One region of the Streptomyces roseirectus genome, then DNA from elsewhere that is predicted to be linked to it. Evidence: riboswitches for the same ligand, from Rfam matches in the RefSeq annotation. Region 1 holds a riboswitch; each other region holds the start of a gene.
The links. Region 1 has a riboswitch for cyclic di-AMP ahead of IAG44_RS24500 (LysM peptidoglycan-binding domain-containing protein). Riboswitches for the same ligand answer to the same signal wherever they lie in the genome.

Region 1 (3,696 bases):
TCCTCGTCGCCGCAGGAGTGACCGGCACCGCGATCGCGATCCCGCTGCTCGGCGCGAGCGGGGCGAGCGCCGCCGACGGATCGGCCGTCTGGGACAAGGTCGCGGGCTGCGAGACGGACGGCGACTGGAGCGAGAACACCGGGTCGGGCAAGTTCGGCGGCCTGCACCTCACGCTGGACGACTGGCAGAAGTACGGCGGCCTCCAGTACGCCGAGCGCCCCGACCTCGCGAGCCGCGCCGAGCAGATGACGATCGCCCAGAAGGTCCTCGCCGACCAGGGCCCCGGCGCCTGGCCCGTCTGCGCCCTCACGACCGGCCTGACGAAGGAGAACGGCTCGGTCGCGCTGGACACCCCCACGCCCACGCCGTCACCCAGCACGCCCGACTCGTCCGGTACCTCCGGCTCGTCCGGCTCGTCCGGTACGTCGGACTCGTCCAAGGGGTCCGGCGCGACGGGGAGTTCGGGGCAGTCCGGGACGACCGACCCCGCGGCGCCGAAGACCCCGGCGACGCCCACGCCGTCGACGTCCCCGTCCCCCTCTCCCGCGCCCGTCGACCCCGACGCGTCGTCCGGACGGCCGACCGGGGAGGTGCCGGGGGACTCCGCGGGGGGCGACAAGTCCGACACGTCCGGGAATGCCGCGCCGAACGCTCCACAGGTACCGGACAGCGCACCCACAGCTCCGGCGACCGAGGACAACCCCGTGCAGAGCGCCGGTTCTTGGAGCCTCGTGGACACCGGGGCCGGCGCGTCCGATGAGGCGGTCTCGGGGGCGTCTCCGCTCTCGATCGGGACCGGAAAGCACCGCGGGGCGAGCGGGGACGAGCCGACGACGTACACCGTCCGGGTCGGGGACACGCTCACCTCCATCGCCGACTCCCTTGCGCTTGACGGCGGATGGCGCGCCCTCTACGCCGCGAACAAGGGGGTCATCGGGGTCGACCCGAGCGACATCGTCCCCGGTCAGACGCTGTCTCTCGGGAACTGAGGCGGCGGGCGGCAAAGGCGTAAAAGCGGGCGGAAACACGGCAGTTCAGCGCCCGGCTTCGCGCTGAATGTCCGTTTTGGCGAAAGTGTGGGATGAGTCTCAGAAGCCCTGATCGTCTTTGAAAATCGGCTCGGGGCATGTCTACGGTCGAGGCCGCTCGGCAACCCGAGCCCCGGCTGCCGCAACGCCGAATCCTGCCAGCGGCCGTCCGGGAACAGTCGTCGCGTCAAGCGCCGTAGGCAGGAGCGGGGGACCCAAGGTAAGTGCTGGGGACGGTGGTTGGGGCCACCGGAACCGGCTTGGGGTGAAGTCGCACATCAGGTGCGGCAGGGCAACTCAACCGGCCCTAACCCGACAGCTCACCTCGCAGGCGTCGGTGAGGGGATCGAAGCATGCTGTTTTCCGGCAAGGGCAAGCACCGTCGTCCGTCCAAGGCCACTCGTGCCGTCGCGCTCGCCGGTGTCACCGGTGTCGCCGTCGCCGCCCCGCTGATGGCGGCCGGCAACGCCTCCGCCGCGACCGCCTCCGAGTGGGACGCCGTCGCGCAGTGCGAGTCCGGCGGCAACTGGTCCATCAACACCGGCAACGGGTACTACGGCGGGCTCCAGTTCTCGCCGTCGACCTGGGCCGCGTACGGCGGCACGGCGTACGCGTCGAGCGCCGACCGGGCCAGCAAGTCGCAGCAGATAGCGGTGGCCGAGAAGGTCCTCGCCTCGCAGGGCAAGGGTGCCTGGCCGAGCTGTGGCGTGGGTCTGTCGGGCGCGAGCTACAGCGGTGGCGGTTCGTCCTCGTCCAGCGGTTCGAGCAGCCGGACGGAGACGCCCAGCTCCTCCCGCTCCACCGAGCGTCAGGCCGCGCCCAAGCAGAGCGCCCCGAAGTCGACGTCCTCCAAGACCGTCACCACGCCGACCGGCAAGAAGGTCAAGAAGGGCGACGGCGAGTACAAGGTCGTCAAGGGTGACACCCTCAGCTCCATCGCGGCGAAGCACAAGGTCGCGGGCGGCTGGCAGAAGCTGTTCCAGCTGAACAAGGACATCATCCAGGACGCGAACCTGATCTACCCCGGCCAGCAGCTTCACCTGAAGTAAGCGGGCCCCCTGTCGCCTGCCCCGGTGCGTGCTCCCCCGTTACGCACCGGGGCAGGTTTTTTCGTGCCCAGCGCCGCGCCCGCTGTTCGCCTTCTCGCCACCCCCTCTTTGTTCCGTCTTGGAACAATGGGTACGGTCGGTTCTGTCCCATGGGGCGGTCGGTCGGCTGGCCGAAGCCCCCGGGCCGGTTAGGCTCTAGTCGCAAGGCCCCAGCGGCCCCGCACAACCAGCGTCACATCCAAGAAGGAGATGCTCGTGCCGTCCATCGACGTCGTCGTAGCCCGGGAAATCCTGGACTCCCGAGGCAACCCCACGGTCGAGGTCGAGGTCGGCCTCGACGACGGCAGCACCGGTCGTGCCGCCGTCCCGTCCGGCGCCTCCACCGGTGCCTTCGAGGCCATCGAGCTGCGCGACGGTGACCCGAACCGCTACCAGGGCAAGGGCGTCGAGAAGGCCGTCCTCGCCGTCATCGAGCAGATCGGCCCGGAGCTGGTCGGCTACGACGCGACCGAGCAGCGGCTGATCGACCAGGCGATGTTCGACCTGGACGCCACCGACAACAAGGGCTCGCTCGGCGCGAACGCCATCCTCGGCGTCTCCCTGGCCGTCGCGCACGCCGCCTCCGAGGCGTCCGACCTGCCGCTCTTCCGCTACCTCGGCGGCCCGAACGCGCACCTCCTGCCGGTGCCGATGATGAACATCCTGAACGGCGGCTCGCACGCCGACTCCAACGTGGACATCCAGGAGTTCATGATCGCGCCGATCGGCGCCGAGTCCTTCTCCGAGGCCCTGCGCTGGGGCACCGAGGTCTACCACACCCTCAAGAAGGTCCTGAAGACCAAGGGCCTGTCCACCGGTCTCGGCGACGAGGGCGGCTTCGCGCCGAACCTCGACTCCAACCGTGCCGCGCTCGACCTCATCCTCGAGGCCATCAAGCAGGCCGGGTACGTCCCCGGCGAGCAGATCGCGCTCGCGCTCGACGTCGCCGCGTCCGAGTTCTACAAGGACGGCGCGTACGAGTTCGAGGGCAAGTCCCGCTCGGCCGCCGAGATGACCGAGTACTACGAGGACCTGGTCGCCTCCTACCCGCTGGTCTCCATCGAGGACCCGCTGTTCGAGGACGACTGGGCCGGCTGGAAGGTCCTCACCGACAAGCTGGGCGACAAGGTCCAGATCGTCGGCGACGACCTCTTCGTCACCAACCCCGAGCGCCTGGCCCGTGGCATCGAGGAGGGCACGGCCAACGCCCTGCTCGTGAAGGTGAACCAGATCGGCTCGCTGACCGAGACGCTGGACGCCGTCGAGCTGGCCCAGCGCAACGGCTTCAAGTGCATGATGTCCCACCGCTCCGGCGAGACCGAGGACGTCACCATCGCCGACCTCGCCGTCGCCACCAACTGCGGCCAGATCAAGACCGGCGCCCCGGCCCGCTCCGAGCGCGTCGCCAAGTACAACCAGCTCCTGCGCATCGAGGAGATCCTGGACGACGCGGCGGTCTACGCCGGCCGCTCCGCGTTCCCGCGGTTTCGCTCTGCGAACCATTAAGCACAGCAAGGGCTGACCCTAGGGGGCTGAACCCCCTAAGGGGCGTCCCTTAAGAGGCGTCGTCCGTACGTCCC
Region 2 (3,696 bases), 3.3 Mb from region 1:
TAGAAGCTGACCAGGCGCTCGGCGTCGTCGGCGGTGATGGGCCGCACGCGCGCGGTACCGCCGTCGCGCAGCACCACGTCGGCTTCCCAGTGGGCGGGGTACTCGTGCCGCTCCTGCGCGCTCTGCATGGGGCCCAGGGTACGGCTCGCGTCCGACAACGGCGCGAGGCAGTCTGGGGGACGGAAGACGGCACGAGCCGGACCGAGGCCGCGGTCCGGACAAGCCGCCTCGGAGGGGCCGTCGCGCCTGCTCCGGGGACGCTTCACGTGTGGAAAAATGGTCTAGACAACCCTGAACACCGAAGGGCAGCATCACATGGCTGAGCGCCGCGTCACCATCGGCTGGGCGGAGGGCCTTCACGCCCGCCCCGCCTCCCTCTTCGTCCGAGCCGCCACGGCCACAGGCGTCCCGGTCACAATCGCCAAGGCGGGCGGCAGCCCCGTCAACGCGGCGTCCATGCTGGCCGTCCTCGGCCTCGGCGCCCAGGGCGGCGAGGAGGTCGTGCTGACCGCCGACGCCGAGGGCGCCGACGCGGCCCTCGACCGGCTGGCCAAGCTGGTCTCCGAAGGTCTCGACGAGCTTCCCGAGACCGTCTGAACCGGCGCTCCACGCGCGCGTGAGCCGCGCCGCCCCACCGGGCGGCGCGGCTCCGCCGTTTTCCGGGAACCCGGGAATGAATTGCCCCGCGCAGGATTAGGGCCGCGTGAACACATGCGGAGGGCGTACGCCGGGGAATTCACGGCGCACCCGGGAAAAGGGCAGCGGAAATACACCTCCGCCGAATATCTCTTCTTTGTATACGGCGCCCGTGTTAATGCCGCAGGCCGGACATGTTTACGGCGTGTTGCGAAGTCCTCACACGGTCGGCGCCGGCGAAGCGCAGCCGGTGCGCGGCCGTGGAGCGCTCGGTGTGCAGCGCGGTGACCGCCCGCGCGCGCTCGGCGTCCCCGCGCGCGACGGCGTCCACGATCGCTCCGTGCTCGGTCCAGGAGTCGACAGGGCTGGCCGGCGGCTCCACGGCGTACATCCAGGCGATCTTGTGGCGCAGCTGGGTCAACGTCGAGGTCAGGGCATGGCTTCCGCACGCCTGGGCCAGCGTCTCGTGGAACCAGCCGCCCAGGGAACGTAGATCCTCGCTGTTGCCCCTCCTGGCGCGCTCCTGGCCCAGCCTGACGAGTCCGCGCAGCACCTTCAGGTGGGCCTCCGTGCGCCGCTGCGCGGCACGGGCGGCGCCCAGCGGCTCCAGCAGCAGGCGCATCTCCAGCAGGTCGGCGGCCTCCTGCTCGGTCGGCTCGGCCACGCACGCGCCCGCGTGGCGCCGTGTCACGACGAACCCCTCGGCCTCCAGCGTGCGCAGCGCCTCACGGACCGGGACGCGGCTGACGCCATACCGGCGCGCGAGAAGTTCCTCGGTGAGGCGGCTGCCACGCTCGTAGACACCCGCGACGATGTCGTCCCGGATGGCCGTGCACACCGAGTGCGCCGGAATACGCATGACCGACCTCCGCCTTAATCCCCGTGAAACGCCGCCGAACGCGCCGATCGACGTGTGTTCCGTGACTCTATTGCAATGAGCGGGAATTTCCGATGGCGAGCCGGAATCCAGGGATATTTTTTGGACAGGAGAGCGTGCGAAACGCCGAAAGCCCCGGCTGGAGGAGCCGGGGCTGGACGATCTCGCGCAGAGGTCAGACGTCGACGCCGTGCGCGCGCAGATAGGCGACCGGGTCGATGTCGGAGCCGTACTCCGCCGTCGTGCGCGCCTCGAAGTGCAGGTGCGGGCCCGTCACGTTGCCGGTCGCGCCCGAGTAGCCGATCAGTTCGCCGGGGGTGACCGTCTGGCCCACCGCCACGGAGATCGCCGACAGGTGGCCGTACTGGGTGTACGTCCCGTCGTGCATCCGGACGACGACCTGGTTGCCGTAGGCGCCGCCCCAGCCCGCCTCGACGACGGTGCCGAGGCCCACGGCGTGCACCGGGGTGCCGGTGGCGGCGTGGAAGTCGATGCCCGTGTGGCTGCCGGAGGACCACAGGGAGCCGCCGCTGCGGTAGCCGGTGGAGACGTAGGAGCCGGTGATCGGCGCGACGAACGCGTTGAGCCGGGCCCGTTCCGCCTCGCGCGCGGCGCGTGCCTCGGCCGCGCGAGCCGCCCTCGCGTCCTCGGCTGCCTGGGCGCGCAGAGCCTGCGCCTGCGCGCGTACGGCCGCCTGCTGGACGGCGTGCTGCTGCGCGTCCGCGCGGTCGGCGGCCTGCTCGGTGACGTCGAGGCGCATGGTGACCGTGTCGTCCGCGAGCGTCATGGCGTTCGCGGCCGTCGGTTCGGGGGGAGAGCCGGCCGCCAGTGCCGACGTCGTCAGCGCCGCTATGCCGGCCGCGCGGGCCGTCGTGCGCTGGATCCGGGTCGCCTTGCGGCGCTTCCCGGTGGCGCAGGTGAACGCCATGAGGTCGAGTTCGTCCTTTCCTTCCCTCTCGCCTACCGGGTTAGCTGACGGGTTCGGAGCAGGAAGGTCTCCTACGGGCGCACGCGCCCGATTCACCCCAGGGACTGTGGGTCCCCGGCTCCCCTGGCTCGCGCCGTGCGGGGACTCGGCGATCGCTGTCCGGTGCCGCGGTGTGCGGCGCACTGCCCGACGAACAGCCCGGACGACGCTAGAGGGGCACACCGCCGATTCCCAAACGCACAGCGGTTTTTGTAGCGCAGACCACAGGGCAGAGGTGCACCCTCCGGGCGAAAACGGTCATCCCCGAGGAACGTTTCCGGGCAGGGTGTCGATGTGCGAACAGGCGAACGAGGCAGGGCGGGGGGAAGGTTCGGCGCACGCGCGCGGGCCGGTACGACGGAGCCGCCGCCCGGAGATGTCTCCGGACGGCGGCCCAGGGCGCGCACGGCAGTGGTCCCACACGCGCGTGCCCGAACGGTCGCACCCGCGCGTACGCCGGCCGGCTACTCCGCCGTCACCACCTGCACCGGCCCGATCCCCAGGGCCTCGACCGGCTCGCGGATCTCCTTCGCGTCGCCGACCAGGACGGTCACCAGGCGGTCGACCGGGAAGGCGTTGACGACGGCGGCGGTGGCCTCGACGGTCCCGGTGGCGGCGAGCCTGCGGTACAGGGTCGCCTGGAAGTCGTCGGGCAGGTGCTGCTCGACCTGGTCGGCGAGGGTCCCGGCGACGGCCGCGGCGGTCTCGTACTTGAGCGGCGCCACCCCGACGAGGTTCTGGACGGCGAAGTCGCGCTCGGCGTCCGTCAGGCCCTCGGCGGCGAGCGTGCGCAGGACGGTCCACAGGTCCGCGAGGGCGGGCCCGGTGTTGGGCGTGTCCACGGAGCCGCTGATGGCGAGCATGGACGCGCCGGTGCCGTCGGGGGCGGAGCGCAGGACCTGGCCGAAGGCGCGCACGCCGTAGGTGTAGCCCTTCTCCTCGCGCAGGACGGCGTCCAGACGGGACGTCAGGGTGCCGCCGAGGCAGTACGTGCCGAGCACCTGGGCGGCCCACACGCGGTCGTGCCGGTCGGCGCCCACGCGCCCGATCAGCAGCTGCGTCTGGACGGCGCCGGGCCGGTCGACGATGACGACGCGCCCGGTGTCGTCGGCGGTGATCGGCGGGACGGGCCGGGGCTGCGCCGGGGTACCCGTCCAGGCGCCCAGGGTCTCGCCGAGCAGCGCGTCGAGGTCGACGCCGTCCAGGTCGCCGACGA
Region 3 (3,696 bases), 1.7 Mb from region 1:
CCATGTGTGCCTTACCTCCGTCGTCGGCGGCGGCCGGTGGGCAGCGTCCTCGCCCCACCCCTGACCGCCATTCTCACCCGGATCGGTGAGTCCTGGTTCTGGGTCCGTGCATCCATCAGACCAAACCGGACCCGTCAGCGGCGTCACCCCGCAGAGTCAACTCCGTGTACTCCTGCGGTATGACACTCCACGCCGCCGTCCCGTAGTCCTCTCAGGGGTGGCGGCGTCATACCTGAGGCCGAGGAGGGGGAGATCGCGGCTACCCCGCCCGGTGCACCACCGCGTCGCACATCTCCACCAGTGCCAGCTTCGCGTCGCAGTCGGGGAGGGGCGCCAGGGCGGAGCGGGCCTCCTCGGCGTAGCGGACCGTGTCGCGGCGGGCCTGTTCGAGGGCGGGGTGGGCGCGCAGGGCGGCCAGGGCCTCGGCGTGGCGGGCGTCGTCGGTGAGGTCGGAGTCGAGGAGTTCGCACAGGGCGATGTCCTCGGCGAGGCCGAGGCGGGCGGCGCGCTCGCGCAGGCGCAGGACGGGGAGGGTCGAGATGCCCTCGCGCAGGTCCGTGCCGGGGGTCTTGCCGGACTCGTGGGAGTCGGAGGCGATGTCCAGGACGTCGTCGGCGAGCTGGAAGGCGACGCCCAGGCGCTCGCCGTACTGCGTGAGGACGTCGACCACCGTCTCGTCGGCGCCCGAGGTCATCGCGCCGAAGCGGCAGGAGACGGCGACGAGGGAGCCGGTCTTGCCGCCCAGGACGTCGAGGTAGTGGTCGACCGGGTCGCGGCCGTCGGTCGGCCCCGCGGTCTCCAGGATCTGCCCGGTGACGAGCCGTTCGAACGCCTCGGCCTGGATGCGGACGACCTCGGGGCCGAGGTCGGCGAGGATCTGGGACGCGCGCGCGAAGAGGAAGTCGCCCGTGAGGACGGCGACGGAGTTGCCCCAGCGGACGTTGGCGCTCTCCACGCCGCGCCGCACCTCCGCCTCGTCCATGACGTCGTCGTGGTACAGCGTGGCGAGGTGGGTCAGCTCGACGCCGACGGCCGACGGCACGACACCGGGCGCGTAGGGGTCGCCGAACTGTGCGGCGAGCATCACCAGAAGTGGCCGGAAACGTTTGCCCCCCGCGCGCACGAGGTGCTGCGCGGCCTCCGTGATGAAGGGGACCTCGCTCTTGGTGGCTTCGAGCAGGCCCTCCTCGACGGCCGTCAATCCGGCCTGGACATCGGCTTCCAGTGCCTGGTCCCGCACGCTCAGCCCGAACGGCCCGACGACGGTCACGAGGGATCTCCTGTCTGCTGTTGCCCACGGGCGACTGTTGGCGATTACACGGTTTGTCGATAGGTCGCTGACATCACTCAAGTCAGCGTATCCGGTCACGTTTCGATCACCGATAGCCCCCACGGTTACAGCACGGGCGCTATCGGATCACGCCTGGTATGTAGCTGATCAGCCGATACTGCATGGCATTTTCCGACATGAATAACTTGTGCCCATTTGTCGCTATTGCCATTTCGTGAGTTGAGTCACGGGCGCCTCTCTCGCCCGACTCCGTCGAGTACCCCGTTTCCCCGTGTCCACGTTGACCAGTTGACACTTGACGATCGCAAAGGATCAAGCGGCCCATAGCGCTCAGAGCAAGGTCAATGGGGACGAGATGTGAATCCGACACTTGTTCCGGACATGTGCTCTCGCATACGTTCCGCCGGGTCGGGCGGACGCCCAATCCTGCCGCCGCCCGTCATCTCCCCATCGACGACCCACTCGCGCACGGCAGGAGCGGGGGACCCAGGTAGTACGCCGTCCGGACACGTCTCCGGACGGCTAGGGGTGAAGCCGTACCGCCGTCCCCGGCGGTCCGGCCGGGCACCTCCCCGCCCGAACCCGACAGCTCACCTCGCAGGCGCCGGAGAGGAACATCGCCATGCCTGCAATCCGCAAGAAGCGTCTCGTCCGGGCCCTCGCCGTCGCCGCCACCGGCACGGCCCTGCTGGCCCTCCCTGTCGTCGGCGCGACCAGCGCCTCCGCGGCCACCGGAAGCCCCTCGTCGTCCACGGTCGCCGGGTACCCGGACAACCTGGACGGCTGGATCCGCGAATCCCTCGCGATCATGGCCCAGAAGGGCATCCCGGGCAGCTACGACGGCATCTACCGCAACATCATCCGCGAGTCGTCCGGCAACCCCTACGCCATCAACAACTGGGACTCCAACGCCGCCGCAGGCACGCCCTCCAAGGGCCTGCTCCAGGTGATCGACCCGACCTTCCAGGCGTACCACGTCGCCGGGACGGCGTACGACCCGTACGACCCGGTCGCGAACATCACCGCCGCGTGCAACTACGCGGCGGCGGTGTACGGGTCGATCGACAACGTGTACGGCGCGTACTGAGCGAACCTCCCTCCAGGAGCCCCGGTTTCGGATCGGGGCTCCTACCGGACACGTGTCTCTAGGGAGCACGTTTCGAAAGCGCGCTCCCCAGGGGCGTGCGTCACGGAAACATCCGTTCAAGGACGATCGCCACTCCGTCGTCCTCGTTCGACGACGTGACCTCGTCCGCCACGGCCTTCAGCTCGGGGTGGGCGTTGGCCATCGCGACGCCGTGGGCGGACCACTCGAACATCGGGATGTCGTTCGGCATGTCACCGAAGGCGACCGTGTCCTGCGGGTCGATCCCGAGGCGTTCGGCGGCGAGGGCGAGGCCGGTGGCCTTGGTGACGCCGCTGGGCTGGAGCTCGACCGTGCCGGGCCCCGACATCGTGACGGTGGCGAGCGAACCGACCGCCGCGCGCGCGGTGGCCGCCAACTCGTCGTCCGAGAGCGCGGGGTGACGCAGCAGCACCTTGCTGATCGGCTCGCACCACAGGTCCTCGCGGCGTCCCACGCGCAGCGCCGGGAGCGTCGGGTGCGGCATCAGGTAGCCCGGCTCGATCAGCGTCAGCCCGTCGACGCCGTCCTGGTCGACGGCGGCGTACACCTGGCCGACCTCCGCCTCGATCTTGCCGAGCGCGGTCTCGGCGAGTTCACGGTCCAGCGTGACGGACCACAGGAGGCGGTCGGCGCCGGCGTCGTACACCTGGGCGCCCTGGCCGCACACCGCGAGCCCTCTGCCCCGCAGGATCTCCAGCAGGGGCCGCACCCGGGGGGCCGGGCGGCCGGTCACCACCAGGTGCCGCGCGCCGGCCTCCACGACCCGCTGGAGGGCGTTCAGCGAGCGGTCGGAGAAGGTGTCGTCGGCGCGGAGCAGCGTGCCGTCCAGGTCGGTGGCGACGAGGGCGTACGCGCGCGTGCCGGAAGCGGGGGTGGTGGGTGCGGCCATGATCAGAGAATACGGACCGCACCGGCCCCGGGAGGCTCAACGGACCGGCTCGCCCCGGCACGCGCTGATGTCCCGCCCGTGGCCTCGTCGGCCGTCCGGGGCGGGACTCGTCGGCGCCCGCGCGCGAGGAGGCCGGAAACCGGTCGCCCGGCAGGGACGGAGGGGGTGCGCGGGGCGGCGGGGAAGTGGGGTCGGCGCACACGCGCGGTGGAGGGGTGATCGGGTGCCCGCGCGTGGGAGCGAGGGGCGGATCGTGGCGCCCGCGCGTAGGCGGTCGGTCGCTGCCTGAAACCTGGGGTTCGTCATCGAATCGCCGTCGAAATCCCCACAGTTCCGCGAAGACTGCACCGGTTGGCAACAGCATGCGGTGCTATCTACCGCTGGGGCGGT

Region 2: linked by a shared signal. The riboswitch ahead of IAG44_RS09995 (M23 family metallopeptidase) and the one ahead of IAG44_RS24500 (LysM peptidoglycan-binding domain-containing protein) in region 1 are both predicted to bind cyclic di-AMP.
Region 3: linked by a shared signal. The riboswitch ahead of IAG44_RS16485 (transglycosylase SLT domain-containing protein) and the one ahead of IAG44_RS24500 (LysM peptidoglycan-binding domain-containing protein) in region 1 are both predicted to bind cyclic di-AMP.

The regions. Positions count from the first base shown of each region.
Region 1 is NZ_CP060828.1:5,742,524-5,746,219, forward strand. Features, by position in the region: gene IAG44_RS24495 (LysM peptidoglycan-binding domain-containing protein) at 1-989, shown strand, start outside; cyclic di-AMP (ydaO/yuaA leader) riboswitch at 1,211-1,377, shown strand; gene IAG44_RS24500 (LysM peptidoglycan-binding domain-containing protein) at 1,382-2,077, shown strand; gene eno (phosphopyruvate hydratase) at 2,327-3,622, shown strand.
Region 2 is NZ_CP060828.1:2,449,754-2,453,449, forward strand. Features, by position in the region: gene IAG44_RS09980 (bifunctional acetate--CoA ligase family protein/GNAT family N-acetyltransferase) at 1-128, opposite strand, end outside; gene IAG44_RS09985 (HPr family phosphocarrier protein) at 316-597, shown strand; gene IAG44_RS09990 (GntR family transcriptional regulator) at 812-1,495, opposite strand; gene IAG44_RS09995 (M23 family metallopeptidase) at 1,689-2,441, opposite strand; cyclic di-AMP (ydaO/yuaA leader) riboswitch at 2,456-2,602, opposite strand; gene IAG44_RS10000 (M16 family metallopeptidase) at 2,945-3,696, opposite strand, start outside.
Region 3 is NZ_CP060828.1:3,992,934-3,996,629, forward strand. Features, by position in the region: gene IAG44_RS16475 (LolA family protein) at 1-4, opposite strand, end outside; gene IAG44_RS16480 (polyprenyl synthetase family protein) at 260-1,270, opposite strand; cyclic di-AMP (ydaO/yuaA leader) riboswitch at 1,733-1,910, shown strand; gene IAG44_RS16485 (transglycosylase SLT domain-containing protein) at 1,914-2,378, shown strand; gene IAG44_RS16490 (HAD family hydrolase) at 2,479-3,306, opposite strand.